3 regions of the Endozoicomonas sp. ALB032 genome follow, and region 1 is predicted to be linked to each of the others. Evidence: predicted binding sites of a transcription regulator. Region 1 holds the regulator's gene; each other region holds the start of a gene.

What was found. The regulator FNR, encoded in region 1, switches genes on or off when oxygen is low (the NO sensors DNR and NnrR bind a similar motif). The targets are predictions, from matches to a motif close to TTGATNTANATCAA.
Region 2: the regulator FNR is predicted to act here: its motif matches at 8,512-8,525, upstream of ACO6VG_RS04005 (OmpW/AlkL family protein).
Region 3: the regulator FNR is predicted to act here: its motif matches at 4,493-4,506, upstream of ACO6VG_RS18160 (cytochrome ubiquinol oxidase subunit I).

The regions. Positions count from the first base shown of each region.
Region 1 covers NZ_JBLYNW010000001.1:4,154,246-4,165,214, forward strand. Annotated here, with positions in the region: gene ACO6VG_RS15970 (TraR/DksA family transcriptional regulator) at 338-673, shown strand; gene ACO6VG_RS15975 (hypothetical protein) at 679-1,200, opposite strand; gene ACO6VG_RS15980 (adenine phosphoribosyltransferase) at 1,410-1,949, opposite strand; gene fnr (fumarate/nitrate reduction transcriptional regulator Fnr) at 1,984-2,742, opposite strand; gene ACO6VG_RS15990 (hypothetical protein) at 3,061-7,296, shown strand; gene ACO6VG_RS15995 (autotransporter outer membrane beta-barrel domain-containing protein) at 7,407-8,981, shown strand; gene hemN (oxygen-independent coproporphyrinogen III oxidase) at 9,081-10,472, opposite strand; gene ACO6VG_RS16005 (hypothetical protein) at 10,878-10,969, shown strand, end outside.
Region 2 covers NZ_JBLYNW010000001.1:1,258,442-1,269,410, reverse strand. Annotated here, with positions in the region: gene hflC (protease modulator HflC) at 1-258, shown strand, start outside; gene ACO6VG_RS04030 (hypothetical protein) at 659-922, shown strand; gene ACO6VG_RS04025 (death domain-containing protein) at 1,208-4,129, opposite strand; gene ACO6VG_RS04020 (DUF2065 domain-containing protein) at 4,801-4,986, shown strand; gene ACO6VG_RS04015 (ATP phosphoribosyltransferase regulatory subunit) at 5,103-6,287, shown strand; gene ACO6VG_RS04010 (adenylosuccinate synthase) at 6,423-7,715, shown strand; gene ACO6VG_RS04005 (OmpW/AlkL family protein) at 7,761-8,432, opposite strand; gene rnr (ribonuclease R) at 8,996-10,969, shown strand, end outside.
Region 3 covers NZ_JBLYNW010000001.1:4,979,208-4,990,176, forward strand. Annotated here, with positions in the region: partial or broken gene ACO6VG_RS18140 (IS1634 family transposase) at 1-800, opposite strand, end outside; gene ACO6VG_RS18145 (hypothetical protein) at 867-1,214, shown strand; gene cydX (cytochrome bd-I oxidase subunit CydX) at 1,380-1,502, opposite strand; gene cydB (cytochrome d ubiquinol oxidase subunit II) at 1,515-2,648, opposite strand; gene ACO6VG_RS18160 (cytochrome ubiquinol oxidase subunit I) at 2,661-4,235, opposite strand; gene ACO6VG_RS18165 (hypothetical protein) at 4,734-6,635, opposite strand; gene ACO6VG_RS18170 (diguanylate cyclase) at 6,723-8,915, opposite strand; gene ACO6VG_RS18175 (alpha-L-glutamate ligase-like protein) at 9,133-10,101, opposite strand; gene ACO6VG_RS18180 (UUP1 family membrane protein) at 10,105-10,969, opposite strand, start outside.

The sequences.
Region 1 (10,969 bases):
TGAAAGTACCCAACTTCATTTAAGGCCCTTAGAGGGGGCGGTTAAACCGGGTGACTTACTGCTCTGGATAATGGTGAAACGGGCAAGATCCCGAAAATTCACAACATTATAATCAAAGGTTTCACGATAGGCATCAGGGATAATGACAGCAGCAGCTATAAGTACCTAACCAATTAGTTACCTCCCGAACTCACAGGGCTGACGGCTGCTATTGTGAATGAGCTGTCGAAATATGGTTAAGTGAAGCTATGCTTATCTAATGGACAAAATGCGCAGGGACACAGGTTCCAGTCGTTTATACACAGAATAATCGTGGACATTTATTCAGGGGACTTCCATGGCTGATTACGAGAAACTGAGAGTCTGGTTATTATCTCGCAGAGACGAGTTGAATATCCGGCTCGGAAACATCAATAAAGATATGACTCGCAGAGCCAATGCCGATTGGTCGGAGCAGGCGCAGGAGAGGGAAAATGATGAGGTTATTGATCAGCTGGGTAATGATGCCCGGGCTGAACTTAATCTGATAAACAAAGCATTGGATCGTATGAATCATGATGATTACGGCTTCTGTACCGGCTGCGGTGACAAGATAGTTGAAGCCCGTCTGGCAGCTATGCCTTACGCCGATCTTTGCATCAAATGTGCAGAAAAGCGGGATCGTGCCAGCTGACAGCGTTAGGGAGTCTTCAGACTCTCTGACACTGACTCTTCCATAGAATTCGTTATCAAAGCCTTGTAACTGTCCACAAAGCTCTCAATGGGGCCGGGGTGGTGACGGTGGTAGTAATTATGCCAAAGCTTACCCAAGGCATAGACGTCATCGTGGGGCACCTTGTGGATTGGCTTATCGATTCGATAATAAATCATCCAGGCAATGGCGGTAGCGTAAGAGAGATTGGTCGCTAATTCCAGATGCGGATGAGCCAGAAATTCTCTCTGGCTGGCCAGTCCCCGGATCAAACTGGAAAGGTCGGATTTCTTCGCCAGATAATGGTCCCAGATATTGCGATGCATTCTGGGCGAGATTTGAAAAATTCCCAGAGCCTGATGGTGTTCCTGTTTAAGATGAAAACCCAGTCCGGATTCTCTGGCAGCTGTTCCCAGCAGCAGATTTTCTGCCGTAGGACTCCACATTTTTAAATGCTTCAGGGTCGGGCGAACAACGTAGTGGCGCAGCTCCTTTGCACAAATACCCATCGGGATTTCCTTTGTCTTAGAGCATTATTTTCATTATTCAGATTATCGTAGCACTCAGAAAATTCTTAAGTACAGCATAATTTAACCAGGGCATACTTCGGGTGTGAAAACCACAGCAGCCCCTGATAGTCATTTTCCGATAAAACTGAATACCTGAAAGTTGCGAAGGCGTTGAAAGGCGTGGGGTGCCGGGAAAGAAAAGAAGGAGACTACTCCCCTTCAAATTCACACAGTGAGAAGACAGGAATTCCTGCTTCATTTAGTATCTTTGAACCACCAAGGTCTGGAAGATCCATAATGGCAGCTGCTTCCAGAATTTGTCCGCCCAGTTGTCTGACCAGTTGACCGGCCGCAAGCAAAGTGCCACCTGTAGCAATCAGGTCGTCAACCAGAATGACTTTATCGCCTTTCTTAATAGTGTCTGCATGAACTTCAAGCGTTGCCTTCCCGTACTCAAGTTCATAATCCTGAGCGACAGTATTGTAGGGCAGCTTTCCCTTTTTTCTAAACAGGATCAGTGGTTTGTTCAGGGCATATGACAATGCAGAGCCTATCAGGAAGCCCCGCGCATCAAGAGCGCCGATCCGGTCAAACTCAACATCCATATAGCGATGAATGAGGCTGTCCATGACCGACCGCCAGGCTTTGGGGTTCTCGAAAAGAGTGGTCACATCCCGGAACTGAATGCCGGGCTTTGGCCAGTCAGAAACGGTTCTAATCTGTGCTTTCAGATAAGCTTCGTCAACGATCATATCTTTCCCTTAATGTCCGTTCCTGGTGCGCTTATGCGGAGGAGATAATCTGTTCCAAACCGACAGACTTTCCACCCGCCAGGGAGCATAATTGAATCGGGTCACGGATTTCAATTTCTTTGCCCACTGCGAAGATCAGATCGTTTTTCTGGAACCGGGTAAATACCCGGCTAACGGTTTCTACAGCCAGTCCCAGGTAATTGCCCATTTCATTGCGGGACATGGACAGGCGGAATGACTGGGATGAGAAGCCTCTGCGACGAAAACGACTGGCCAGGTTGATCAGGAAGGTCGCAATTCTTTCATCAGCGTTTTTCTTGGACAATAGCATCATCATCTGCTGATCTTCACGAATCTTCTTACTCATCAGGCGCATCATATGACGACGCAACTCCGGGAATCGGTCGGATAGCGTTTCCAGCTGGTCAAAGGGGATTTCACAGATCATGGTGGTTTCCATGGCCTGAGCAGAGACCGGGTAGACGTCAGTATCGAGACCACTCAGGCCCAATATCTCACTGGGAAGATAGAAAGACGTAATCTGTTCCTCACCTTCATTGGTGGCGGTATAAGTTTTTAAGGCCCCGGAACGGACAGCGAAGACGCTGGTAAACCGGTCTCCTTCCAGGAACAGGTGTTCCCCCTTCTTGAGAGGGCGGCTTCGCTTGATGATGCGATCAAGCTGGTCAATGTCTTGTAGATTCAATGCCAGAGGTAGGCAGAGGGAGCTAAGACTGCAGTCTCTGCAGGCCACATGGCCAGGTTGTCGTACATTGGGCTTTGACGTCATTGAGTGGCCTCAAAGTCGTATTGGCGAAATCGCTGACGATTCTATTGAAAATGCTACCAAAGTGTAAGTCTGTGCTTTCCGAGACTAAAGCGTAATTCCTTCATACTTAAGGCTTTTTCGGAAAATCCTTACTGGGTTGCGATAAGTCCGCACTAAAAAAATGTTGTACTTGATCAGTTGCCTGGCAGTTAAGTCATTGAGCTTGATGAGAAGGCTGTGAACGCTATCAATACCTATGATGCAAGAAAGATGTTCTTCAGCGCCAATGTGTCGATAACTGTACTGAATACAATTTCGTAAATCAGGGAGATTTACGCCATGAGTCTGCTCAGCTCAGTGACAGGGATTCTGTTTACTCCAACCGTGCAAGTGGCTGAACCTCGAACCTTTGAGGAACTCGTTGCCGCTGAGGATTTGACGTTCAATGATCTTTCACCACAGGAAAAGCAAATCCTGATGGCCAGAAAGGGTGAGCTGACAATTGAGGAACTCAGGGCATTAAAGCTCGAAGAGGCCGAGTGTGCTGAGCTTGAAGAGGCGCATCGTATCCGGCTTCAAAAAAGTGCGATCTGGGATGGCCGCAGAATTGCTGTCACGATAGCCAAGGGAACCGGGGTTCTGGTCGTCGGTGCTTTTGCTGCCGGGGCCGCTTCTGTATCGGTGCCTGTTGCTGCCGGACTGGCTGTATGTTCAGGGGTGGGCTACCTGTTTTATCTGCGGACCCATTCAGGCGAGCTGGAAACACGTTCAAAGCAACTGACTGATTTTGTCATTACCCATGCACAACCCCAGAGAATCATTCGGGAACAGCTGGAGCTAAGAGAGTCTGAGCGTGCAGAGGCTCTGGATAGAAGGCTCCGTGAGGCAGAAGACGCGCTGAAGTTGGAGAAACAGCGAAAAGCAGAGTTGGCCGACCAGCTGCTCCCGGGAAAAGCGGATCTGGCATCAGGGCAAGAACACTTTAAACAAATGCAACATAGAATCGAAAAACTCAGGGCTGCGGAGAAACAGCAAAAAGAGTTGGCTGGTGAGTTGAAAACACTGACTGAGCAGCACAGGAAAGTTGATCGTGAGATGGTGGAAGTGCTTGATGAAGTTGAACAACTGAGTGAGGCGCTCAGGAACAGGCAAGGCAGTGACAAGGGAAGAGATCGCCAGCAGTTAAAACAACAGGATTTGAGGTTACAAGAGACACTTCAGCTTTTTCAGGAAAAGGTCGAGGCGCTTGAAGATGAAGCACGGATACTGACTGAAACCATTAAAGAAAAAGATATTGAGTTTGAAAGGCTGAATCGGCAGAAAAACCATCAGACTACTGACATTCAGGCACTGATTTTGCAAAAGAAAGCCGTTGAGCGAGACACCATTAAACCATTGCAAAGAAGACTCAGGGCAGCCGAGCGGATGCTGATGGAGGCAGGAGCCGATCAGCAGGCTATTCAAAACCAGCTGTTTCAAACCCAGCAGACAGTTCGATCTCTGGAAACGGAGGTAAAGACGGTTTCTGATGAGGCGGTTACCCAAAAGCTTGATTTGGAGAGGGCTACTGAGAAGGCACTGTTCCTGGAGTCTCAGCTGAGTTCTGCCATTCAGCATAAAGACAAAACCTATAAGGACTACCTGATTGTCATTGATGAACTTAATGCTGTTCGTATGCAGCTTGAAAGCAGTCAGATGTTACAGCATGAGCTGGAGAATCAGCTGGAGAAGGATAAGGCGGCTCAACGCATTCAGGAAAGGCAACTGAGGTCAGATCTGGAACAATTGCAAAAAGAGAAGGCCGGGTTGATCAATAACTCAGCAAAGGTCGCTTCCGAGAATCAGTTTTATCGGGAGCAGATTGATCTGCTCACCCGGGAAGAGCAGATGGTCAGAGCCCGTTGGGTAGAAGCCCATAAGTCGACTCAGCGTCTCAAGGATGTTGAAAAAGAACTGCAGGCTCAGGGGGAACTGCTCCAGGAAACCAGAGTTCAGTTGCAACATGAGGCTTGTTCCAGAAAAGTGCTGACAGCAGAGCTCAATGGTTTTAAGCAACGGGAAGCAGCCGCTGCTAAAGAAAAAGGTTTGCTGGAGGTGCAGATCCAGCATCTCAGGGAACAGGAAAAGACCGATCGGGATGCGCTCGTCTTGACAGAGCGTCAGCTTGAAGAGAAAAAGAATGAGCTTAAATTGTTGCAGGAAAGTTATACCGGCCTTAAGGAGAATATCAGTCAGGGTGAGCTTTCGAATCAACAGCTCAGAGCCGAACTGGACCGGGTGAGACTAGAGGTGCTGGTTAGAGATAGAGAGATCAGGGAAGTTCGCGACCTTTTACAGAAAACAGAAAGTGTTCTGGAAAGCTCTGAGCAGAAGGCATTTGACCTGAATGCAGAGTATGAGTCTCTGCGCAGCCAGGCCATAGAGGGGACTGTGGTCAGCGCTATGGATCACGTGGATCAACTGACCAGTGATTCGCTGAATAGCAAAAACCACTCAAGAAAGGTTGAGGAGCAAAAGCATAACCTGGAGCTCCAGTTTCAGGCGCTGAGCAGTATGAATAAGCAGCTGCTCGAAGAAGTCACTCAGTTTAATAATAAACGAGGTCAGAAAAAAAGAAGAGTCTGGCAACAGCAAATCAGGCAGGCCAAATCTGAAGCTGAGCAGAGTCAGCTTCTTGCCAGAAAATTACAGCAGGACCTGATCAGCAAAAACGACTCAGTTCATGAAATGAGTGAGAGACTTAAGCAAGTTGAAGAGGCGTTCGCTCAGGTCTCGGAGCAGTTAAATGCCACAAAGCAGGAAGCGAGTGCTGTATCCGTTCAGCTGCAGTCAACCAAGATAGAGTCCGAAGAGCGAAGGCTAAAGCTCAAAGAATTGGAAGACTCCGGGGCTAAACTGCAATTCAGACTGGATTCCCTGACCAACGAGCTTGAGCTGCTCAGGTCAAAACCCGAAGGCATTGATAAAGAAGCTCATCAACGAGTCGTGGACGAGCTGGAAAAAGCACAAGGCAATGTCAAAAAATTACAGGGAGAGCTGAGTGCCAGTGACAATCTTGTAAGCGAATCTCTGGCTGATGTTCAGACGTTGCCAGAGCTCAAAGGTAAGCTCAGGGACATTGAGGAACAGCTGTCGCTCCTCGGGGGGTATTTGCAAACGCCTCATGAGTCGTTTCAAAGTAATGCTGATGAGTTTACCAGGACCTTGTCTCGGCTGAAGTCTGAATGTCAGGAGATCGTTGTACTGACGGGACAGGAAATGACCGCTCTCAAACGTCAGGTCGAACAGCTCCATGATATGAACTATCTGTTGAAAGTTCAGGAAATAGAGGGTCAGACCAAGACTCTGGAAACTCAGGTTAAGCTGGTTGAAGCTCTGAGAACGCTCAATGGGTTGCAAAAGGGCAGCGACCCTGAACAGGCAGACAAGTTTGCTGAAGAATTGGTTGCTGCTGAAGCCTCGCTGCAGGCATCAAGACAGGAAGCGAAAGAGCTGTCACGGACTCTCATGACAGTGAAGAATCATCCTGTTATTCAGGCTGAAGCAGATCCCGAAGCCCTGGCGCTGGAACGGGTGCGCGATGATCTCTTGCTGGAGCAAAAAAAGTCAGCAGATTATCTCAGTCAGATCAATACGCTGAAGATGCAGTTTGTTCTACAGCATTCTGAAATGCCACTGTCGGAGATTCCTGATGAAGACTACCCCAGGGTAATTCTGGAAGTGGTTAAAAAGTACATTGCCGTTGATGAACATGAAACCCGTCTCGGGGCAGGTCTGGAAGCCATGCTGACCGAACCTCTGGATTATATTCACCGCATTGACGATTATGACGATGACGCCAGAGACTGGGAGATTGAGCTGGCTGGCGAAGAAGCTCTTGAGAGCTGGCAGCAGGCCCTGAATGAGGAACAGCTTCGCTCAAGGGCATACTTCAAAGAATTGATGGCCCTTCGGACATACCTGATCGCTGAACTGGAATATCGTGGATTAACAACAAAAGCGCTGGAATGGGGCATGGGCGAGCTACAAGACATTATTGTTGATCAACTGCGAAGGGATGGAAGGCTTAAAGACTCCTCCCAGACGATTTCACCCACAGCGATAACCGTGCTTTCGTCATTGCAGTCGACGGCAAATGACCCGGGCAGTCTGCAGCTCGATGACCCTGTGGGATTGATATGGGATTATAGTGATTTTTTAGATCACTATTCAGGGGGCTTTAACGATTTAACTTCTTGTGCCTCTGACGATGAAGACAATCCGCCATCAGAATACGATTCGACCCAGTCTGAAGTCGACAGCCTTGAGGATTCTGTTGAGAATGAGACGCTCTGGCAGCAGCTGCCTGAAGATTTGGACTATCAGGAAGAGTTTTACCTTTACCAGCAAGTGAGCTCTGCAGTGGATGAGCTGGAGAAAATTGACCGGGAGCTTGAAGAGCTGGATTGGTCTGAATCTTCCGATGAAGAAACCGGGCCAGAGAGTCCGCGAGTCAGGCTGGAACAGAGGAAGCAAAAGCTTATCGACTGGCTCCGGCAGGAAGATGCTGTCAATATAATGCAAAAGTTTCGTTAGCAAGTGGGCAATACACAACCGTTAATATAACAACCTTGTTAGTCAAATCCTGAAAATAATCGGTCATAGTCCCCCGAAGGAATTAAATCAGTACTCCGGGGGAGGGAATTATGGCCAGAAAATCGCTCAAATTATCTTTGGTCTTGGTCATGCTGTTGGCAACCGCTGTGTTGCCATTGCCAGTGCTGGCCATTGATCCGGCCATAATTGTGACCGGGGGAACGGCCCTGCTGGGGACTGGGCTTGGCGGACTCTCCTACAAATTTGGTCAATGGCTATACGGCCCGGACAAGGGCAGTGATGATAAACCTGCTCCGGTATTGGTTGAACCGGTCTCTTTTTATAATCCCGGTGAAGACAAGCCTTATGAAATTACTCTCAGGCTCCTTGAAAATGGCGGTGACGGAGGCGGTGGTGAAGGCGGAGAAGCGCACGTTAATCATAAACCTGACTCGGATTCGAGTCTCATCCCGACAGATCCTGCAAGTCCGAAAAAGCCTGGAAAACCTGTCGATGGGGTAAAAGGTGCTCAGGAAAAATGGGTGGTTGTCAGAGTTGAGAAAGGGGCTGCCAGTCGTGAGTTGCAGTCACTGATTGATCAGTCTCTGCCTGAAGCCGGAGAAGTGCTCTTTCATCCGTCTCCCAGTGCTCAGGCGACGTTAAATGGCTCACGCCACTTGGAAATGGCTACTACCCGGGCGCTGTTCAGTCAGTTGAGTGATCTGCGTCAGATTCTGGATTTCTACCGCAATGGTCAGGCTTTTCTTCTTGATAATGCCAGTCTGGATCAACGTACTGTGAAAGGCGGTAACCAAACATCTACCGGGAAGTTGCAGAGCGGTGAGAGCAGTCAGTGGCACAGCTTTGTACAAACTTATGGTTCGAAATCCCATTACTCATCACTGCCTGGTTTAGAGGGAATGAATGCCGACAGTCACGGGCTGAATGTCGGAGTATTCACTCAGGCCACTGAAAATACCCTTGTCGGCCTGATGCTGGGTAGCCGGAAAACATCAGCCAGTTTTCAGCAGAAATTGGGTTCGGGCTCCATAGAGTCTGTTCACTTTGGTCCGTTCCTGTCCTGGCAGAGGGATCAATGGCAGTTTGATGGTGCCCTGACTCTTGGTACCAAACAATACAGCAGCAAACGCACGGGTAGCGATGGTCATCGACTTCGAGCCTATCGCTCAGGCACCGACTGGAATGCCTTCGGTGCCCTGGGTTATGACATCGATATGGATAACTGGCTCGATGGTCTTACCGTCACACCTATGGTTGAGTTCCTTTATCATCATTCAGAGTCGGACAGCTTTAGAGAGAAAGGCTTGTCTGACGGAGCGCTGGCTGTGCGCGGGCAGTCTTTTGAGCAATCGATTTTACGATTGGGCAGTGACTTTGTCTTACTGAATGAAACCGGGGATACCCCCTCGGCCCTGAAGTTTTCTGCGGGCTACCAGCAGCAGACGGTGTTGAGTGGAAAGTCCAGATACACAGTTAATAATACCGGCCAACATGCATCGTCAGAATATCGGGCTCAGGAGATTAACGACAATGGGTTGTATCTGAGTATGGGCTACAACACCACAATGTCCGGGCAATCCAGTCTGAGCATGAATTATACGGCGATTCGATCCAGTCGCAGTACCAGTGATGGCCTTCAGCTGAGCTACACACGATCTTTCTGATTGTTACCACAAAAACCGGGCTGTCTGGCTATTCTGGCTTTTAAAAGGATAACCAAACAATAGAAATCGTGCATTGCCCGCATTTCTACACGAAAAGTGTCAAATAACCTTTGAATAGAGGTTCTGCTGCTGTTGTATCTGCTGCTTAAAATAACCATCAAACTGCATGCAGATGTTTCTGATCAGCATTTTGCCCCTGGGTTCCACCTTAATTCCCTGCTCAGTCAAAGAAAGCAAACCATCGTCAGCCATAGGTTTCAGTGCTGCCAGTGCATCAGAAAAATAGTCACTGAACTTGAGGCCATAATGCTCTTCCACCTCAGCAAAGTTCAGTTTGAAATGGCAGATCAGTTCGTTGATGACACTCTGGCGAATCTCATCGTCACGATTCATGGTCAAACCACGGTAGATTGGCAGGTGGGCTTCATTGATCGAGTTTTCATACGCTTCCATGCTGACATGGTTTTGCGCATAAACACCGCCCACCTTGCTGATAGAAGAGACGCCCATGGCAATCAGATCGCAGTGACTGTGTGTAGTGTAACCCTGGAAGTTTCTGTGCAGGGTGCCTGTTTCCTGGGCAATGGCCAGCTCGTCATCCGGCAGGGCAAAGTGATCCATGCCGATGAAGACATAGCCGCGCTCCACCAGCCTCTCGGTAGCCTTATGCAGAATGTCGAGCTTTTCCTCAGGAGAAGGCAGATCTGCCTCGTTGATCCTTCTCTGCGGTTTGAAACGGTGTGGCAGGTGAGCGTAGTTAAATAATGACAGTCGGTCTGGTGCCATCTCGATCACCCGGTTCACGGTATTCATAAAACCTTCGACGGTCTGATGAGGCAGGCCATAAATCAGGTCCATATGCACTGACTTGAAAGCCATGGTTCTGGCGGCATCCAGAACAGACTGAACCTGTTCTTCGGGTTGCACCCGGTTGATGGCTTTCTGAACCTTCTCGTCCAGATCCTGTACACCGATACTGATACGGTTAAAGCCCTCGTCACGCAGGCGAGACATCATGACCCAATCCACCTCGCGAGGGTCCAGCTCGATGGAAAAGTCCGAATGACTTTGACAGTTGAAGTTGAAGACGGATCTCAGCTTGTCCATCACCGCAGAAATCTGGTCCGGGCTCAGAAACGTCGGAGTGCCGCCACCAAAATGAAGCTGTTCGACTCTCTGCTCCCGGCCAAACAGACTGGCTTGCATGTCAATCTCGCGAAACAGGTAGTCAAGGTAGTCTTTTGCCTTGGAACGGTGTTTGGTGACTATCTTGTTGCAGCCACAGTAGTAGCAGACGTGGCTGCAGAAAGGTATGTGTACATAAAGCGACAGGGGTTTATTAGTCGCACTGCTTTCCCGGGCGCTGGATTCATAGTGCTCGGGTTTAAACCCCTCCTGAAACTGAACGGCAGTGGGGTAGGATGTGTATCTTGGGCCACTGAGGTCATACTTCTTGATCAGACCTGTATCCCATACGGGGGCTGTACTCATATTATCTCTCGAATTGGTTACAGCTCATCTGGCTGGGCTCTGTTGATGACTATACAGGTAAACAGCCGATTGACCGGTTCTTTTATTAACAGTTTAAAGACTAAAAAGCCAAATGTATTTGACGTGTGTCAATAAGTAGGTGACGCAATTCATACCGGTTCCCATGCTTTCGCGCCTGTGGGGCAGACATGGAAAAAGTTTTCTTTAGGGCTGTGGATTCAGGAGAAAGGCCGTTAGAAATGCTAACCGGAATGTCATTAAGAGGTCTTTGCGTGAAGGCTAAAATCAATTGATAGCAAAGTAAGGAATTTGCTTCATTGCAAACCTGAGAGTTCATACAGGCAATCGGGAACTTTTAATGTCCGTTGCCTGTCTAACACTATAAATTATCACGGAGGATAGATCATGGCTTATGGATTAACACCAACAACAGACAGCTCCGCAACCGGGGCTAAATTTCAACCGCCGCAGAACAGTTCAGCGGGGTCTGATACTTG
Region 2 (10,969 bases), 2.9 Mb from region 1:
CGTGCTAATGCGGACCGGGAACAGCGCGTTATTCAGGCAGATGCCTACAAGGACGCAGAGATTGTTCGAGGTGATGGCGATGCCAAGGCGGCAGAAGTTTATGCCGGGGCTTACCGTCAGGACCCTGAATTTTACGCATTCTATCGTAGCCTTCAGGCTTATAAAGAGTCCTTTGACAGTAAAGGCGACATCCTGTTGCTGGAACCGGATAATGATTTCTTCAACTATCTGAACAGTCACTCAGGTAGCAAAAAGTAAGCGGACAGTTTGCCGGGCAGGGCATTGCGGAAGTTCGGATGAACTGAAGCAGTGCCTCTGCCCTTGATGGCTGACCAGAGACCTGTGAGTATGTTGCAACCTCGGCCCATAGCCTGCCTATTGCCTTCGGCTTCTTCACGGGGTGAGGGATCCCCTCTTATCCTGCACAGCGAAACAGGCTACGAATAGAAGCTCTTTAGGGGGCAGTTTCGTAAGGAATCCTGATATAAAAGGGTGAGTGGCTACTCGCCAGCAGATATAGCTGCAAGCTTATTAACTCAAGCTGAATGATTCCCGGCTTCACTCCCGTCATTCCCGCGAAGGGGGCCGTCGCAAAACTCTAACAACTCGTTCCCAAGCTCTGAGGCTGTCGCAAAAGCCCAACAAGCTCTGCGTGGGAATGCATACCTCCCCTGAAAAGCTGACTCTGCAGCGCGAGATGGGTATCGGTTCCCACGCTGCAGCATGCGAACCAGAGTTTTGCAACAGCCTCCCTCGCGGGAATGACGACTTCCTTCGCGAGAATGTCGAACTCCTACTTAGCGACCATCATGATGTTGATTTTGAACTGACCAAAGTCTCAGTTGGTGTGATCCAGACAGACAACCCAGTTTCCTTTGGTCACCATCTTTGCCAGTCAATGGGTGCGTTGCACGAAAGCTGACTGCTTGAGGTAATAGGCTTGCAGAATACTTGCTATCGGTCACCTATTCACCCTTTCATACCAAGCTTTGTCTCGAAATCGTCCGCTACAGAGGAATAGGAAGTTAGCAGAATTGTGGTAGATATTTTGGCGCTCGCATACTGCCCAGAAAACTGTCTGTGAGGAAAGTTCCTGAAAGAACATTAGGTGGTTAGACGAAAGCACAACAACCATCTCTTGTCATACGATAATGAGATGGTTGTTTTAGCTGAATATGAGTTAAATAGCGGAGCTATTTTAAAAACTCTATATTTGAGGAAGATTATATCTTTGCTCTATTGAGCTTCTAATATCATTTCGGTCTATTTTTTTAAGGGTACCTAGGAAGTCTCTAAAGGTAACAGGTCGACGAGAGCCTCGCTTCCATTGGTGCAGCATTGCCATCACCTTTTCAAAAAGTTGTCTGTTATCATGATCTATAGCCTCTAATTGGGGTTCTCTAAAACCTGCTTCCGTACGTCTGGCAAACATTTTCCATTTAGTACCTATCAAGTAACCATAGTCTACGAATACTTGTTCTGGTAAAGGTGAGTCCAGAGTGTATCCTGTTGTTTGCTCACGCTGGGGTTCTGCCGCTGTTTGCATAGCAGCATGCGCTCCACTGACAGGTGTGGATGACTGTTCCTGAGCCAGTTCATCAGCCAATTCTCTGGGAATCTCGCCAAAGACGAAAAACATACTGTTTAAGAACGCATTTTTTTGCTCTGAACTGGTTGAGTTCAGTAAATTAATAAGTTCTTTTCTGGCAGTCTTGGCAAAATAAAGGAAAAGCTGACGTTGATCCTGAGTAAGTTTGTGGATGAACCCGCCACATTCCGTGAGTGTTGTGCTTAAAATAGCCAAGCCGGTGAATACAGCCATAACTTGTTCAGGTGTGGATGGATTATTGTCAGAAATATAAAATCCAAGGCCATAAAGTGCTTGAGATTGCAAATTCCTTTCTAATTTATGTATGTTAGATGGAGTAATAAAGGCGTGTTGTCCAAAACCCCAGGGGATAATATCTAGCTGACCATCCCTATAATTCGGAAAGCCAAAACTATAATCCTTAAACAGTTCTCTGGATAACTCGCCTAAATATCTGAATGTGTCATAGTTCGAAGGAACCGTTTTCTCTGCCAGTAAATCACTGGTTTGTTTAAATACTTGATAAATAAAATTCATTAATTCTTTTTTCTTTTGGCTATCTACTTGTGAATATACGAGATTATATAACTCGTTATATGTCGCAAGATGATTGCCTATAAGCTCACTGGCTAATTTGTTTTCTGTGAATTGATCCAAAAAGGCCTGGGTCTCAAATATGTCCCGGTGACGGGCCAGTGTCTTAACAATTCTTGCTATTTCAACATGCTTGTCGATTCCATGATTCTTGGCCAGTACACCGACCTGTAGAATCAAGTTACCAGCAGATATCGAACCTCTGGAAAATTTAACCCAGTACTTGTGAAATTTTTCCAGAGTCTCTTTATGCTGTAAAATATTTTCAGTTAGAAGGTTATAAAGTTCATACTTTTTGTAGAAATGGCTGGAGTGAAAAATATCCGACTCTCGTCTTTCATAGACCAGTTCACCGAGCCATCGTGTTAGTCTGATCGCTGAGGTATCAACCCACTCTGCCACGGCTACCGGTATTTCCTTACTTGTTACAATAGGAGGCGGTTCGCTGAGACCCCGCTCAAATGCAACCATGCCAGCATTAGCGCAGTCAAAGCACATATTGTTAAAGACTACAGGTTTTTGTCTCTGACAATTTTGGCAATACACGTTGTTGGGTGCCCCGCCGGAACCATCGTCTTCCCCATTTCCGCTTTCACCGAAGAGGCGTCGATTATGATGACTGTAGGCCTCCTGAGATTGCCTGTAGGAGGGAGGTTTCAGATCAACTCTGGCATCTTTTGCAGCGGTTTCAGTACCTTTCGGGCAACTTATCCCCGTTGGACAGCTGCCCGGAAATACTGAAACACTAATTAATTGCTTAGGGCTTAAAATGAACTCTTGTTCTGTATAAACACGATAGTCTTCTGTCTGTTCCGGGTTGTTGCTCTGGTAATGATCAAATGCTGCTTCCGGATTATCCGGATTCCTGAGCAATGCCATAAAAAGTCGCGGATTCCGCTCAAGGTTTGCACCCTTTATCTTATTCCACAGATGTTGTGAAATAAGGATGGTCTGCTCATTCCAGCCACGCTTGATTTTGAGAACAATCCGGGTATCCCAAACTCGTTTCTTAACAGCCTGACCGTTAGTGTCGGGGAGACGCACCAGGACCATTCTACTGACCAGTTCACTCATCAGTTCAAAAGAGTAAAGGGGAGCCATACCACCTCCCGGCCTTTTTTTAAATAAATCGTCTGAATCATCGCCGCCACCAAAACCGCCACCGCCGGAGTTTGTGTATAGCTCGCTGTTATCTGCGGTCTCAGGGGTTTGAGGTACTACAGAAGGCCCATTGAAACGGCTGGTATCGTCAGGATTATTGAACCCGTTTTCCGGAACCTGAGGGTTACGGAAAAAAATATCGACAAATGATAGCTTTTTATTGTCGGAAGTATTGTTACCAGAAGTGTTGCCACCGGAAGGTGACGGTAGACCGGTGCTTTGTGAAAAAATACCACTACACTCTGGTTGTATACGCCATGCATTATTGTCTTGAACCGACAGGACCAACGAGGCTTTACCAGCCGGTAAACGCCATCTGGCTAAATATTCATGTTGCCAGCCACCACTGTCTGGTGTCAGTTCGACCACTCTCATTCCTCCGGCCTGAATATCAGGCATACCCTGCCCTGTTAAAGCCTCTGTAATTACTGGTGGGGAGGGAAAATTTCCTGCGGATAACGAGGGAGGGGTTCTGAAACAAAAATGAAAGATATCGCCTGCTTTGCTATTCAGGCGGATATAAAGCTGATTTTTTTCCAGTTCAATTGTCTTGCCTTTATCATCAGCAGTTTTAAGATCGTAAACAAGGTGAAGAGACGGATTGTTCTCTATAAACGACATTTTATTAATAAATTCTGTTGTCTTCGGGGATTTGAAGGAGTCCCCCCATCCCGCCCAGCTCAATAGATCGGAAACAGCAGAACTATGACCGGAGACCGGCAAAATGACCGACAGAGCGAATAACAGAAACAGGCGAGCCATAGTGAGAAATCTTTTTACTTTCATAATTGAATTTGCCCATAGATTTTTATTGTTGAGGCATAACAATAGACCCTAAATCTGAAGCTGTATTATTTATCTCCCATCTGTTCATGTTCAACGTGCCAGCTCAGAAGAATTGCACGGGAAGACATAAACGGTAATTTCACGTTTTTTGTGTTTTTCAAAATCGAAGCTATCCTGTTTCATGGCTTAAGAATTTTGGGAATGAAGAAAAGATACAGAGGCGATCTATTCTGATCGCAGGCGACTGATTATGCTTCTCTTGCGCAGGTACAGTTGTAGTTGCGAGTCCTGTCTGCTGATAGAGCCTGTCGTTCAAAGCTGTCGTTTATCAATTATTGGCAATTTTGTTAACATATTTGTCGGCGTCGGGGATACAAAAATGGCAATGCGCCATCCAGAATCAGCGGTAGAGTGAGGGCCTTGATTGAGTTTCATTATATCCGGATGATCGCTTCCCAACGGACAGGCTCACAAAAAGCGGGTTGCGATCTCTGACGATGAAGAAATGAAACAGTGCTTTTGCTCTTGCCGGTTGATCAGAGACTGATAAATTATCGACTACTGGTCGTGAAGTCTGCTTCAGCCAGTGGTATGATACCGCAAACCGGGTTCTGCCCGGTTTTTTTGTGGACCTGTCCGGACTAAAAGCTTTGGGGAGTCATCCTGTGGATATGTTGCAACATCTGGGCATAGCCTTGAGTCTGATGCTGGTTCTGGAAGGCGTCTTGCCTTTTTTGTATCCCCAGCGCTGGCGCAATATGGTCACAAAGTTGTCAGAGATTGATAACCGGCAGCTGCGCATGGCAGGTTTTGGCAGCATGTTGGTAGGACTCATAATTCTGAGTATGCTCACGTAAAAGCGGAATAGTTTATCGCTCCAGGAGCCTGTCAGGCTTGAGTTGTCCGCCTCAGGACAGCCTTTAGTCCAACAGACTTCTGGCACAGTGGTAAAAGCGAAAAAAAGAGGGCTGTTATGACCGTCGCAGATCGCTGGTTATTGCCAGATGGCATTGAGGAAATTCTTGCTCCACGAGCACGTCAGGCAGAAATGCTTCGTCGTGAGATGCTGGATTTATTCGATTGCTGGGGCTACGAGCTGGTGATTCCTCCTCATCTGGAGTTCATGGAGTCACTGACAGCTGGTCTGGGCCGCGATCTGGAGTTGCAGACGTTTAAAGTAACAGATCAACTCACGGGTAGAACGATGGGGTTAAGGGCGGATACCACGCCAGCTGTTGCCAGAATTGACGCCCACACCCTGAAAGCAAAAGGGCCGGTTCGACTTTGCTACGCGAGCAGCGTGTTTCACACTCGTTCAGCGTCGTTGGGAGCCACAAGGTCGCCCATTCAGCTGGGTGCCGAACTTTATGGTCATGGCGGCGTCGAGAGTGATATTGAAGTCATTTCCCTGATGCTGGAAACACTGGCAGCGATCGGTATTGAGTCTGTGAACCTCGATCTGGGTCATGTGCGGATCTATCGTTCACTGGTGGAGTATGCCGGACTGAGTGAACAGCAGGAGCAGAAACTGTTTGATGCTCTGCAAAGAAAAGCGGTGTGTGAAGTATCTGAACTGCTGGCCAGCTGGCAAATCTGTTCGGGCACCGCAAAGATGTTTAAAGCGCTGACATCCCTGACAGGTCATGCCAGTGTCATCAATGATGCCCGTGCGGTACTGAAGGACGCGCCTGAGGCTGTTTTCGAAGCGCTCGACCAGCTGGAAGTGATTGCCGGCAAGGTCGCTGAGCTTTACCCGTCAGCTAACCTCTACCTCGATATGGGTGAGTTGCGCGGTTATAACTATCATACAGGCGTCGTGTTTGCTGCGTATGTTCCCGGAAAGGGACAGGCGATCGCCAAAGGCGGCCGATACGACGGCATTGGGCGGATCTTTGGCAGAGCCCGCCCTGCTACCGGTTTCAGTACAGACCTGAAGACGTTAATTGAGCTGAAGAGCCTTCCGGGTCTGAAAACGGATGCCAGTGACGAACGAATGACGATATTTGCCCCTGTTGCTGCAGATCCTGCTGTTGTAAAGAAACTGCGTCGCCAGGGACAACGGGTAGTTTACCAACTGCCTGAACAAGAGACAGACGCTGCAGGCACGGGTTGCGACCGGCAGCTGGTCTGCCGTGACGGAGAGTGGGTTGTAGAATAACCCGGAAGTCTGATCGAAATTGATTTCAGTTAAACTTCTCCGGCCTGTCACAGATGCATGAGAGTCGGTTCAGAAAATGTTTTGAACTGAACTTTGTCATGTCTGTTTATTTTAGAAAGTAAGAGACCGTTTACCATGGGTAAGACTGTTGTCGTACTCGGCACTCAATGGGGTGACGAAGGTAAGGGCAAAATCGTTGACCTGCTGACTGAGCAGGCAGAAGCGGTTGTGCGTTTCCAGGGCGGCCATAATGCCGGCCATACATTGGTGACCGACGGTGAAAAAACCGTTCTGCACCTGATTCCTTCCGGTATTCTGCGCGAAGGCGTTGTATGCTACATCGGTAATGGCGTAGTTCTGTCTCCTGAAGCTCTGCTGAAAGAGATTCACAAGCTGGAAGAAGGTGGCGTTCCTGTTCGTGAACGTCTGCGAATCAGCCCGTCCTGCCCCCTGATTCTTCCTTATCACATTGCCCTGGACCAGGCCCGTGAATTGGCACGAGGCAAGGACAAAATCGGTACCACCGGTCGTGGTATTGGCCCTGCCTACGAAGACAAAGTAGCTCGCCGTGGACTGCGTGTTGCCGATCTTCTGCATCCTGAGCGTTTTGCCCAGAAACTGAAAGAAGTCATGGAGTACCATAACTTTGCTCTGGAGCACTACTACAAGGCTGATACAGTAGATTTTCAGAAGACTCTGGATGAAGCACTGGCCATGGGTGAACAGATCAAACCTATGATTGAGCGTGTGACCGACAAGGTTCATGAGCACCATGGCAAAGGGGAGAACATTCTGTTTGAGGGGGCTCAGGGCTCTCTGCTGGATATTGATCACGGTACCTACCCATTCGTCACTTCGTCCAACACCACAGCTGGTGGTGTTTCTACCGGCAGTGGTTTTGGCCCTCTCTATCTGGACTACGTTCTGGGTATTACCAAGGCTTACACGACTCGTGTCGGTTCTGGTCCTTTCCCGACCGAGCTGTTTGACGATGTGGGTATGCACCTGGCCAGGAAAGGCAATGAGTTTGGTGCGACCACTGGACGTCCCCGTCGTTGTGGCTGGTTTGACGCTGTGGCTCTGCGTCAGTCTGTTCAGATCAACTCCGTATCCGGTCTCTGTCTGACCAAGCTGGATGTTCTGGATGGCCTGCAAACGATCAAGATCTGCACCGGCTACAAGAATGCCCGGGGTGAGTCCATTACGACCCCTGTGGATGCAGAAGAGTACGAAGCAATTCAACCGGTGTATGAAGAAGTGCCCGGCTGGAGTGAGTCTACATTTGGTGCCAGGAGCCTGAATGATCTGCCGGAAAATGCCCGCGCCTACATCCGCCGTCTGGAAGAAGTGGTGGGAACACCTGTCCATATCGTTTCTACCGGCCCGGATCGTGTAGAAACCATTATTCTGGAACAGCCTTTCGGCTGATCCAGTCCCCCGCCGGATTTACTGGCGGCGGGGGCTTCTTCGCCATCAGAACCTGTAAGAAACACCGGCCATGTAAACCAGTGGGTCCAGTTCTGCGTCCAGCTTGTAGCGGTTTCCAGAGTCGTCCCTGAACTTCGCTGTGGTATTGATGTCCATATACCATACAGCAGCATTCACGGCCCAATGCTCGTTCAGTTGATAGTCAAAGCCCAGTTGTCCACTCAGGCCCAATGAACTGTCCAGTTCCAGATCGCTGTAGATATCACTGGCGGAGCCTTTGAAATCTTCACTGAAGAAAACGGTGTAGTTCAAACCAAGTCCCAGGTAAGGCTGGAACCTGGCGTTTTTGTCCATCGGGTAGTATTGCAGGCTCAAAGTCGGTGGTAAGTGTTTAACTTCGGCAAAATCTCCCAATCCTGCCAGATCACCTTTTCCTTTCAGAGTGTGTTTGAACGGTGTCGCTGCCAGCAGTTCAACACCAAACTTATCCGACAGCATGTAGGTAAAGGAGAGTCCCAGCTGGGTGTCATTGTTGACGTCAACTGTTGCGTTCTTGTTCTCATCCCCGTTGACTTCCAACCCCCCGCTGTCAACATCCGTCTGAACACTGGCTACTCCGCCCCGGAAAATAAAATCTCCGGCCTCATAAGCCTGGGCAGAGGTAGCAGAAACAGCAATAGCTGCAGCAATGGTGAGTGAGAGAACGTTTCTGTTCATGGTGGTCCCTTGCATGTGGTTGCAAAAAAAGTTTCTTTGTTAACTATTAACAGTTTAATTAATTGCTTGTCGTACAATATTGATCTGAATCAATGCATAGCCGTGTCTGCCAACGCATATACGGTAGGAATTCTGTTGAAAGTGTGGGCATACTAAGCAAAGATGCGCGCTAGGAGCCTGACCGAGAATAGCGCCCGTAGCGAGGACGGCAGAAAATTGAGGATGAAAATTCGGTTTTGTGAGGAGAATAGCGAGCTATTTGACGAACAAAAGCGGATTTTCAGACCAATTTGCTGCCGCCGCAGTAGGGCAGACTATTCTCGGTCAGGCTCCTAGCAGTCTGTCGGACTTAAGCGTCCGTAGCGAGGATTGCAAGAAATTGAGGATAAAAATCTCTGTTTCTGAGGAGAATAGCGAGCTATTTGACGAAGAAACAGGGATTTTTAGACCAATTTATTGCAACCGCAGTAGGACAGTCTTAAGTCCGACAGGCTGCTAGTTACCCGGAGTAGGGTTACACTGCATACAGACATTATGTGATCACAGAGAGGTTAATAAACTCTATGCCCAAAAAAGGGTGGAAAGAACTGGACTCCCAGGCTGCTGATGAAGCAGCTCGCTACGACAACCCGATTCCCAGTCGTCTTTTTATTATGGAGACTCTGGAAAAGAGAGGGGCTCCGGCAAGCCATAAGTTACTGTGCCGTGAGTTGGGTGTAACTCTGCCTGAGCAGCAGGAAGCTTTGTTATTCCGCCTTAAAGCTATGATTCGTGATGGTCAGCTACTGGAAACCCGCAAGGGAACCTACGGTCTGTTGAGTAAAATGGATCTGATCAAAGGGCGTATTCAGGGTAATAAGGACGGCTATGGATTCCTGATTCCTGATGAGGGCGGCGAAGATTACTACCTCTCATGGCGTGAAATGCGCAAGGCTTTTGATGGTGATCGTGCGGTCATTCGTGAAACCGGAGTGGACCGCAGAGGACGACTTGAAGGTCAGATTGTTGAAGTCATAGAGCGTAATACCACCCAGTTGGTGGGTCGCTTTTACATAGAAAACGACAATGCTTTTGTCGTACCGGAAAACTCCAGAATTGGTCGCGAAATTCTCATCAAGCCGGGCCCTTTGATGCCCAGCCATGGGCAGTATGTTCTGGTTGAAATCCTTGAGCAGCCTGGCCGACGTGTTCAGCCGTTGGGCCTGATCAAAGAAGTGTTGGGTGAACGACAAGATGCCGGAATGGAAGTGGACGTTGCATTACGCACCCATGACATTCCTCATGAGTGGCCTCCTGAAGTGGAAGAGCAGGTGGCCCGGTTCAAGCCGGAAGTGGCTGAGCGGGACAAAAAGCACCGTGTTGATCTGAGAGAGACGCCTTTCGTTACCATTGATGGCGAAGATGCCCGTGACTTTGATGATGCAGTCTACTGTGAACCCAAAAAAAGCGGCGGCTGGCGTTTATTTGTAGCCATTGCTGATGTTTCCCATTACGTGAAGCCCGGAACAGCACTGGACAAAGAAGCCTATAACAGGGGCACTTCTGTCTACTTCCCGGGACATGTTATTCCCATGTTGCCGGAAGTATTGTCAAACGGGCTCTGCTCTCTGAATCCTGAAGTGGATCGTCTGGCCATGCTGTGCGAAATGACCATCAGTGGCAATGGAAAAATTTCCGGTTACAAGTTCTACGAGGGTCTGATCCGCTCCCATGCCCGTCTGACTTATACCCAGGTTTGGGAAATGCTATCAAAGCCACTCAGTGATGAGGGCAAGGCTTTACGTCGCGAACGAAAAGCGGTTCTTCCCCATGTAGAAGAACTCTATGACCTGTTCAAGGTTCTGAAAAGTATTCGTTCTGACCGTGGCACTATTGATTTTGAAACGGTAGAAACACAGATCGTTTTCGGTCGTAACCGAAAAATCGAAAAGATTGTCCCTGCTGTCCGCAATGACGCGCACAAACTGATTGAAGAATGCATGCTTTGCGCCAATGTCTGTGCGGCCAAATTCCTTCAGAAACACAAGATTCCCGGGCTCTATCGCGTGCATGAAGGGCCTACTATGGAGAAGCGGCTCAATCTGAACAGCTTTATTGCCAGTCTTGGCTTATCGCTGCCTGCTGGCAAGCTGAAGCCCGCTCACTTTCAGGCTTTGTTGGCATCGGTTAAAGATCGCCCCGATTACAATGTGATCCAGACAGTGGTCCTGCGTTCTATGAGTCAGGCCGTGTACACTTCGGATAATCAGGGGCACTTCGGACTGGCTTTTGACGAATATGCGCACTTCACTTCGCCGATTCGTCGTTATCCTGATCTGCTGGTGCACAGGGCTATCCGTCATATTATTCGCTCTTCTGTTGAAACCCGGCATGTTGTTCGCGTGGGTGCCAGAGAGATGAATAAAAAGACCATTTATCCCTATGATGGCAGTGAAGTGCTGGCCATGGGAGAGCACTGTTCTGCGACAGAACGCCGGGCAGACGAAGCTACACGGGATGCTATGGATTGGCTGAAGTGCGAGTACATGCAGCAGCAT
Region 3 (10,969 bases), 820 kb from region 1:
ACAGGCACCAGCGACACGGTTGGCGCTTTGCAGACCAGCTCCTTTGCCTCCTTGATGTTCAGGGGCACCCGGGAGATAAACAGCTGCTTTTGCTCATCAAGCAACTGAAGGGTTTCTGCAACATACATGGCAGCATCAGCAACCAGATAGCGGCTATTCAAAGCGGCCTTAAAACATGACAGATGATTTTTGATAATTTCCTGAAAACAGGTTTTGTCGTTTACATTACCGCTGGCAGGGGCCATAAACACAGGGATGCCCGCCTGATTTTCAGTCATTAACTGCAAGACTACCTGATTCAGGTCAGGCCGGTGGTCACGGCTGTAACCTTGGCAGATATGAATACAATTTAAGTCGTCTGGATTGTCATGACTGTTATAGACTCCATCCACATGAAAGCTGGTGCCATCCAGATTTAATGCCTTGCAAGGAAGTTTCAGATGATTGACGACCTTGACGGCCAGATTGAGATACAAGTCGCTAACACCAGCGTCGTACAAACTGTCGAGAGCCCGACCAAGTACCTTGTCGTTCAAGTGTTCGGCCTATATACCTTCCCCGATAAGGCGGTCAATCGGCTTATCCTCAAAAAACTCAGGGAGCATGTACAGAGTTTGCCCCGTAAAGCCCAAGCCATTGATGATCATTGCGACTACAGCTTGTCCAATAGTGACATTACGAACATCGGAGTCATTTGTGATACGGGCATCAATGTATTCGGCTATCTTTAACTCCCGACACATAGCGGCAACCAAGCCAAGGTGGTTGAGGTTCTTAGACTGGTATTGAGCTTGAGGCATGTTGGTGCACCTGAATGTCTGTTTATTTCTTTGACAACAGATTTTAGGCAAATATCAATCGGGGTGGTGAAAGGCAGGTCCAATCTACGAATTGCAGGAACACTCTCTGCTCTGGACAGCCATGACTCAACCCCCATGGTCACAGGGTTGTGGTATGCAGTGCATCAGACTTGTCTATCAAATGCCGAAAGGCGCTTGATTCTGATGATTACTGATGGAGCACCGGATATTGACCACTATGATGCGGTGGTTGACCTGGTGAAACGTTGTGAGTACTCAGGGATAGATGTTATGGGGCTGGGGATCAGTATTCAGCTACCAGAAGAGCTGTTCCCAAAAAGCCTGATGATTGAGCAGTTGTATCAGCTGAAATCTTCTCTGTTCGCTTTGACCAGGGACTGGCTGCTGCACTGAAACTAAAACGCCACTCACTGCTTTTTTGCTGTAGAGTGGCGTTTTCTTCCTGAGCAACTAAATCTTGCCACAAGGCACGATTCGGAATTGTTGCTTCTTATTGAGCATGTTCGGGAACAAAAAATGAGCTTGGGAGTAACAAAATTTTACTCCCAAACACCTGCCCTAGTCATCTAAATCATTGATATCATTATCAAATCCCATATCATGAAACTCATACCACATGACATTGATGATACCAAAGGCACACGCAAGGAGTACGCCCAGAATCCAGGCAAAATACCACATAGTCTGCCCTCCTTAGTAAAGTGAGTGGGTGTTTTCGTTAAGGTGTTCTGCTGTCATACGACCCCACAATTTGTAGAAACACCAGATGGTGTATCCCAGAATGATGGGAACAAATATCATGGCAACCACTGTCATAATTCCCAGCGTCAGGTAACTGGACGTTGCATCCCACAGTGTCAGGCTAACGTTAGGGTGGGTGCTGGACGGCAGAATAAATGGAAACAGTGAGAAGCCGGCTGTCATGATAATGCCTGCCTGGGTGATTGAACTGCAGGTAAAGGCCAGGCCGTGCAGACGGCTGTTGGCCAGCAGGAAGACACCAATGGCGCCAGCAAAACCCATGACCGGTGCAATCAGCATAACCGGGTACTTGGTGTAATTAGCCAACCAGATGCCTGCGTCAGCTATGTGAACTGTTTTGACCAGAGGGTTGGCTTCGCCATTCATAACCAGACCGCTGACGACCTCAAAGCCGGGCAGGTTAGCTACCCAGACACCCGCGAGTGCAAAGGTGACAATGGTCGCAAGGGCAGAGATGCGGGCGACAATGGTCGCACGCTCTTTGATTGGGCTACCAGAGCGCATGCTTTGCCATACAGATCCCTGCATGGTTAGCATAGAGACACTGACAACACCACAAAGAAGGGCAAAGGGGTTCAACAATGAGAAGAAACCCTGAGTAAAACTGGAGCGCATTGTGTCATCCAGATTAAAACCAAAGCCCAGGAACAGGTTGCCAAAGGCTACGCCGAATACCAGAGAAGGTACGATGCCGCTGATAAAGAGACCCCAGTCACAGTACTTTGTCTGCTCGGGTTTAACCTTGGAGCGATAATCAAAGGCCAGCGGACGGACAATCAGTGCGAACAGAACCAGCAGCATGGCCCAGTAGAAGCCAGAGAAAGCTGTGGCATAAACGATAGGCCACGCCGCAAACAGTGCGCCACCTGAAGTGATCAGCCAAACCTGGTTGCCGTCCCAGTGAGGGGCGACGGCATTGATCATGATACGACGTTCTTCGTCAGTTTTGCTCATGAAAGGCAGCAGGTTGGCGGTCCCCAGATCGTACCCGTCCATTATGGCAAAGCCAATGAACAGGACTCCGATCAGAACCCACCAGATGAATTTGAGAACTTCGTAGTCCATAAGGGCCTCCTTTTATGCCTGAGCCATATCGTCGGTACGATTGCGTTCAAAGTGGTAGCGGCCAGTGTGCAGGCTGCTAGGGCCTTTGCGGGCATATTTAACGATCAGGTAAATTTCGATAATGATGCAGATACTGTAGAGCGCAGTAAAACCAATGATGCTGAGCCAGAGGTCAGCTTCTGTCCGGGTAGAAGCAGACAGGTAGGTAGGCAGAATGCCTGAGATCGACCAGGGTTGACGACCAAACTCAGCAACGAACCATCCCATTTCACTGGCAATGAATGGCAGTGGCAACGCATAGAAACAGAGTTTGAGGAATTTTGGACTATTGTACTCAGTTCTGCGGGCCGTCTTGTAGAAGGCGGTTACAAGCAGCAGGAGCATCACAACACCGAGACCTACCATGATTCTGAAAGAGAAAAACAGTGGCCACACGGTCGGAATAGCCTCTTCTGCAGCCTGCCGAACCATTTGGGGTGTCGCGCTTCGAATGTCGTCGGTATAGCGGCTGAGCAACAAGCCATAGCCCAGGTCATCCACGACTTTATCAAACTCGCGACGATTGTCGGGTGTATCTTCACCATTTTTAAGTTTTTCAAGCAGTTCGTAGGCTTTGATACCATTGTTGATTCTCTGAATCTTGTCGTCGATCAGATCTTTGATACCCAGTACTTCTGTGTTTGTTGAGCGGGTTGCGATTATGCCCATGACGTAAGGGATTTTGATCGCGTAATCTGTTTTCTGCTCTTCCTGGTTGGGGAGTCCAAAAACAGTAAAAGCGGCCGGTGCAGGTTCGGTGTCCCACTCGGCCTCGATCGCTGCCAGCTTGACCTGCTGTACGTCACCCAGTTCATAACCGGATTCATCGCCAAGCAGAAGCGTAGAGAGGATGGATGCCAGACCAAAGCCTGCGGCCACCGCAAATGAACGACGAGCGAAACCTATATCACGGCCTTTAAGCATGTACCAGGCACTGATAGACAGTACAAAGATGGCACCTGTTGTATAACCGGCAGAAACCGTATGAATAAATTTCACCTGGGCTACAGGGTTCAGAATCAGGTCAGCAAAGTTGGTCATTTCCATGCGCATGGTTTCATAATTGAACTCTGCACCTACCGGGTTCTGCATCCAGGCGTTAGCAATCAGTATCCACATGGCCGATAGGTTAGTACCTATAGCCATGAGCCAGGTACAAGCCAGATGCTGAACTTTACTGAGTCGGTCCCAGCCGAAGAAGAACATGCCGACAAACGTTGATTCGAGGAAGAAGGCCATCAGGGCTTCAATGGCCAGTGGAGCACCAAAAATGTCACCAACATAATGGGAGTAGTATGACCAGTTGGTTCCGAACTGAAATTCCATGGTGAGGCCGGTAGCAACGCCGAGTGCAAAGTTAATACCGAACAATTTACCCCAGAATTTGGTCATATCCCGATAGACTTGTTTGCCGGTCATAACATAAACCGACTCCATGATCGCCAGAATGAAGGTCATGCCCAGGGTCAGCGGCACAAAGAGGAAGTGATAGAGTGCTGTCATCGCGAACTGGAATCGCGACAGGTCGATGATTTCGTCTGTAATCATGGTGCTCCTCGTTTATGACAGTGTTAAATCAAATCCGTACTGAAAATCAGAAAATGCATGCTGCCACAGAGGTCCTTTTTGTGCTGCAGTTACCGCGCATTCTGGATAATAGATACATGCTAAATGCATGTATCTGGCCGGTGCGCCGGTATATACGAGTTTTAGATGGGTCTGGATCAATCTGTGGCTGGTTAAACAGATTTGTGGACATGTTACTCGGATTTGTTACATATATGAACTACAGTAGGACGCAAAGTTTGATCTTCATCAAAAATGTTTAAAATATATTGTTATCCAGGTTTTTTTTAGGGATATAAATGTTTTTTGTTTGAATATAAAGAATAAATCACTGTGTAAAAACGAAACATTCGAAATGTAAAGTGGATTTTTGGCTATAAGGAATGCTGATGGATGTAATATCTGTCTATCAGTATTTCTGATTGGCATATAGAAAATATTTGCTCGGTTGATTGTTATCAGGATGGGCTGAGAGGTGACTCAGCCATGGCTTCTGGCAGAGCTGTATTTGCTGATGACTTTATTGGCGTTGTATAAGTCAATGTGCCATTTGTTACTGGCAGGGGGAACTTCGATGGGCGAAATATTATCCCGTGAATAGCGAGCGCTCATAGGGCTCTCGAACTGGGCAATGAACTGTAATCGTTTCAAATCGGCCTGATAGGTGTGTACCAGGAAGTTAATGGTTCTCTCACTCAGGGGGACGCGATAGTAACGGATCAGGTTTTGGGCCAGTTTCTCGGCACTGGCCGAGAGGTTTTTATCAACATCTGCGGCCAAAGCTTCTCCCAGCGCTGCCTTGGTCCTGGCGCTCATACCGGGCTCAAGAAAAGCCAGGCTGGAAGCATTGGAACTCTCAATAGCCCTCTGAATCTGTGGGTCATGAAGATGTATGTAGGGGTCTAGAATAGTTGCCACCTCGATGGCCACCTCCCTGGCACGTGTTTCTGTCAGGTATCTCCGTGCAGGCGACAGGGAGTGGACTCGATGGCTATCTTTTCTCAAGCGGGTTTCCTTTGAAAACGCTTCCAGACGGTTGGCAACCTCCATTCTGGTGTCATCGTCCAGTTCGATACTCTGCTCTGAAATAGTCAGGCTGCGTTTTAAGTTCTCTTCAGGGTTGTGCTGATGGAGTGTGGAGAGTTTTTGCCAGTACTTCAGGGCGCGTTTGAGTTTGTCGCTGTCCCGTCCCTGTTTCAGGTAGGCGCGGTGAGCTTCATTGTAGAGTTGAATGGCTTTATCGAGTTGTTTGCGTTTTATGTTCAGGGCCTTAACGTGTTTGCCGGTTTTATGGGTCAGGTCCCTGGCCTGGCGAACCTGCAAACTGAGAGTGTCAAGTGACTCCCTGACTGCCGCCAGCAAATTCCGGGGGCTCAGGCCGTGATCGGTAATAATGTCATTCTGGATATCAACATTATGGAGCCAGGTTGCCAGAGCCTTGAGGCGTGAGTACACCCTGGCCCGGCTGATCCGGAAATCATTGCGTTCTTCCTCGAGCCTGTCCAAAGCCTTGGCCAGATCCCAGCGACCGGTATACTCAATTTTCAGCCAGGAAATTTTGCGCCCGCAAATCAGCTCGAAGCATAATATGAGTATTTCCTCGACATCGTGAAGGGTCATCAATTCTTCATTATCTCGCTCGCTGGCAGTGAGAATCCGCTCAATAAACAGAGGCTCCCTGGGTTGCCCTTCATGGGGTCTGGCCACGATCCCGCTTAACCTGTTTTTGAGCGCTTTGGCTATGCGTGGGTGAAGTTCTTTGAGTTCGTTTTGATAACGCTCTGTGTCATCAGAGACTTCGTGAACAATGTCATGCATTCTGTGATAAAGGCCAGCCCTGCGAAATATTTCAATCTGTTCGGCCTTGCGGGCCAGATCGGGGTCACCCGTAATATCTTCGATGGCTGTTGATATCCATTCCGGACCAAGATCGAACTTTTGCAAGAGAATACCGGCAGAGTGGATGCGACGTGCATCTTCGGTCATATTACGTTGGGTCAGATCACGCACCATGTAAATGATTTCGGGAATTCGGTCGATGATGCTGAGCAGGTTGTTTTTGTCTTGATTGATCCGTCGGCCGTGGGTAACGTCGTAAATTAGCTTGGTGAACAGACCCAGACCAATGGCAACAATAGAATAGCCAACAAAATACAGGGTTTTGTCCAAAGGCATCATGGTGCCGTAACCAATATAGTAGCCTGCAAAGGCGGCCAGAAGTGTGACCGGACCGGCAGTCCAGGCGTACTGCAGTATGGTGACACTCCAGGGCTCCTGGTGAGGAGCGCGTGCCACTTTCTCCAGCCAGCTTAAATTTCGTTCTTCAAGCTGCAGGTCTGCGTCATTCCGTTGCCGTCTCCAGCGACTGAAAAGAGCGGTCATTGTCGTATATTACGTTTTTTTCGGTAGGAGATGAGTACTATATTCTAAAGCCTCAGTGTGACGGTGTAGTATATGTAGATTTACGTTTCAGGATAAGCGTTTTGTAATCTCTTCTCGCGCAGGCTGTCCAACTTTGTCTGGTTCACCAACCGATAGTCGAATATCTGCACAGGAAGGTGCCCGACAGACTCTGTTCTTACCCAGATGCTTGGCCTGGTATAAAGCGTCGTCTGCCTCTTTAAGTATTTTGTCGAGAGTGTCGGTCTGCGGACCGGTGGCAGCAATGCCCAGGCTGAGGCTCAGGGGAACAGGACCTCCCTTGTAGAGTAATGCCGAGTTCCTGAGTCGCTCAGCGATCTTTACGCCCCTGACAGCATCTGTGTTGGGCAGGAGAACAACAAATTCTTCGCCGCCATAGCGGGCAATCAGGTCCTCTTGACGAAGATCTTTCCTTAGTTGACAGGCAAGGTCAGAGAGAACCTTGTCACCCGCCGGGTGACCGAAACGATCATTGATCTGTTTGAAATCATCGATATCTATGAAAATCAGACAGGATTGGGACTTTGCGGAATCAGGGCGGTGAAGCAGTTCTGAAGCCTCATTGACAAAAGCTCTCCGATTCAGAAGACCCGTCAGTGAATCAAGGCTGGCCTGCAGTTTCCAGAATCGAGTCTGCTGATTGGCCTGAAACAGGGTTCGCGCATGGTTGCTGATGTCGGTTATCTGTTGCCACTTCAAAGGTCTGTTGGGTTGGCTTCCCGGTGAGACCACCAGCAGACTATGGTGGTTTTCTTCACTGTGAAGCAGAAATATCCAGTATTTAACGCCGTTTCGATCTTCAAGCCGGATATGGTGCTTTTGTTCCGAGGTAATGATGTTCATCAGCTCATCTTCAATACTGTCAATACTGTTTGTTAGAATCTGGGCTGCTTTAGGGTAATGGCTGCTGACATCCCACTGGTCTTTATTCTTAATCAGTATCATAGAGGGTGTATCGGGTATTATCGCATCCAGAGTTGCCAGAATGCGCTGTCGAATGGTCTTTTCATCCATTAGTGCATTGCTGGGTGCCTGAAGATGTTTGCGAAGGGCTGAATCAAAGACTCGTCGTTTATCAAATTGGCTGTTAACCAGATTGATAGAGATAGCCTGGCGATTCTTGTGTTTGCGGTTAATCCAGTAAAGACCGTTAATTAGCATGGATTGGAGAGCAATTAATGCCAGTTCGGCCTGACTGGGAATGACTCTGGGCCACTCTTTTGAGGCCCAGCTGCTAAATAGGGCAAAGAACAGTGTGAGCATGACCGGTAACGCCAGTTTGGCGGGTCTGACACCCTGCGAAAAAATAGTCAGAAGGCTGGCAATGAGCAGGACTGCGGACACTGCGATCATTAAAAATGCCGCATTGAGAAGCAGGGTTTTCTCTGTGGCGAAGAAGCTGAGAACCAGTCCGACCGACAGGCAGCTAAGCCAGAGCATAAGTCTGTCTGTTTTGGGATTATAGAGTGCCAGCAAACCGAGGTTCTTGTAACAGCCCAGGGCCGAGACAAGGCTGATGACCGTCATGATCAGCACCCAGAATTCGGGGTCCCAGGACCCGTTAATTATCCAGAAAATGTCGCCTTGGTAAAATACGATCAGCGTCGTGGTGGCCAGCAGGTGTGCAGTAAGCAACAGGTAGGAAGGGTGCCGGGTGTAGATCATTACAGCCGCTGTAACGATCAGAAAGAGCAGAAGCAGTGCCAGCAGTGAAGCTGACAAGGCCTGATTCTTGTATTCATCCAGCATGTAGAGTGATTGTGGCCAAAGGTGAGGGTTCAACCTGTTTGGTTCTGAGCTGTCCACACGTATATAAATGTCGTGGGTTTTGTTCCCAGGTAGCCGGAGTTTCAGAACTCTTGGGTCTGACTTGCGGCTTTGACTGCCAATACCCAATGAAGTGATCCGATAACCCTTTTCAGAAGGTGTGAAGACATCAAGTTTCTTGTGGGGAGTCCTTCTGAATACCAGCAACCAGTCTGAATTAAGAGAATGATTCAATGTCAGGCGGAGTTTGTACCAGCGATCACTGGTGCCGGGCTGTTTTCCGCTCAGGATCGCTTCCGGAGCAGGAACCGAAGTCAGGAAGCTGACCAGTTTAACCGGTCCAGACGGTGAAGATTCTGCAACGGAAGTCCCGTGGGTAGCCTGGCTGACAAAAAAGATCAGCAGAAGCACCAGAGCCCTGATGAAAATGACTGCTCTTTGCGAACAGGTTGAGAAGGTCAATAGAACCCGCAATTCAGGCAGTCCTCCATGACGAATTGACAGCTTTTCACTCTTCCTTCAAAGGGTCGTCTGTTAAATCTATTTACCCTGTAAATGATTGTGACACAGACAAGGTGTGCAGGCCAAGGTGGCAGAGCGGATTCGTCACTAATTTAACTTCGACAGTGACGTTGCTTGTCACTGGTGCAACGAGTGTACATCAGGACGTCGAGTCCTGATGTAGTGGAAATTACATTGCAAAGTGCTCTTTAGAAAAAGTGACTTTCTCGTTAATAGGCATAGTCCAGTTGGGCAGAGACTCAATCAGCTCCAGACGGGGCTGGATGCCGCAGTTATTGGCGATCTGGATAGCCAGGCCGGGTCGGGCATTGAGTTCAAGGATCAGTGGACCATCCCTCTCATCCAGGACAATGTCCACGCCCAGATAACCCAATCCTGTCATGTCATAACAGGCTGATGTCAACTTGAGCAGTTTGTCCCAGTGAGGTACTGCCAGTTTTTCAAAGCTGTGACCCGTGTCAGGGTGCCTGTCAATCGGCAGATCAAACTGGACGGCTCTGAGGCTTTTGCCAGAGGCAATGTCCAGACCCACTCCAACGGCTCCCTGGTGAAGGTTGGCTTTACCATCAGAAGCCCGGGTGGCCAGACGCAGCATGCCCATCACCGGAAAGCCCCGGAAAACAATCATACGAATGTCCGGCACACCTTCAAAGCTGTAATCATTAAATACCGGGTCTGCCACGATCAGGCTCTCGATCATGGCTACATCACTTTTGCCTCCGAGACTGTAAAGGCCACCCAGAATGTTGGAAACATGTCGGTTGATGTCTTCAAATTCCAGAGTGTCGCCGCTGGCTTTTACATAACGTGGACCGTCGCGACCCACGATGACCAGAATGCCTTTACCGCCACTGCCCTGGGCGGGCTTGATCACGAAACTGTTGTGTTCTTCAAGCAGGGTACCCAGATCTTTAATGTCGTGCTGGTATTCGACAACACCCAGCAGTTCAGGGACGTCTACATTGGCTTTTTCTGCCATCCTTTTGGTAGTGAGCTTATCGTCCACCTGAGGTAGCAGTTTGCGGGGATTATATTTGATAACATAATCGAGGTTCCGCATGTTCATGCTGAGAATCCCGGCCTCGTGGAGGCTGGATGGACTGGCAAAACTGCGAAAAAATCGTTTGATGAACTCCATGGGTTAACCTCCAACCAGAGGCTTGAAGCGACGAAGTTCCAACAGACGGTAACCGGTGTATTGACCCAGCATGAGGGTCAGACCCAGAACGGTCAATAGCAGCTCCGGAAAGTTATAGGTCAGGTGCTCAACCAGTGGGTTGGACATTAGCAGGTAACTCATAGTGGCCACCAGCAGACTACCAGAGCCTTCAATCAGTACGTCTTTGGGGCCTTCTTCTTCCCAGAGGATAGACATTCTCTCAATGGTCCACGCCAGAATAATCATTGGGAAGAAGGTCACGGTCAGGGCCTGGGTAATCCCCATCTTCCAGGTGAGTACGCTCATAACGCCCATTATGCCTATGACGACAATGATCACCGCCGCCAGTCGGGCGACAAGGAGCATATTGAGTTGACTCAATATCGAGCGAATCCAGAGGCCGATGGAAACTATGGTGACAAAGATAATCAAACCAGGCAGTAACTGGGTTTCCAGGAAGGCCACGGAGATCAGGACCGGCATAAAGGTTCCTGATGTTCTCAGGCCGACCAGGATACGCATGATCAATACGACCAGGGTGCCAATCGGAATTAGCAGAATGCTCTTGAAGGCATTCTGGACTTCCAGAGGCAGGGCGTAGATAGAGAAATCGACCAGTGCTGCATTGTCAGCCCGGGACGTTTCAATGGCCAGATCCCTTGTTGGCTCGTTCTGGGAAATCATCGAAAAAGAGACCCGGGACGCTGTGCCACCCATGACATCCAACAGGGATTTACCACCTCGTTGCCAGAGGAAGAAGTTTTCCGGGTTTCCGGATGCTCCGGTTTCAGGATCAAAGAGTAACCAACCATCATTGGTGTAGACTTCCAGCATCTCTACTATGGGC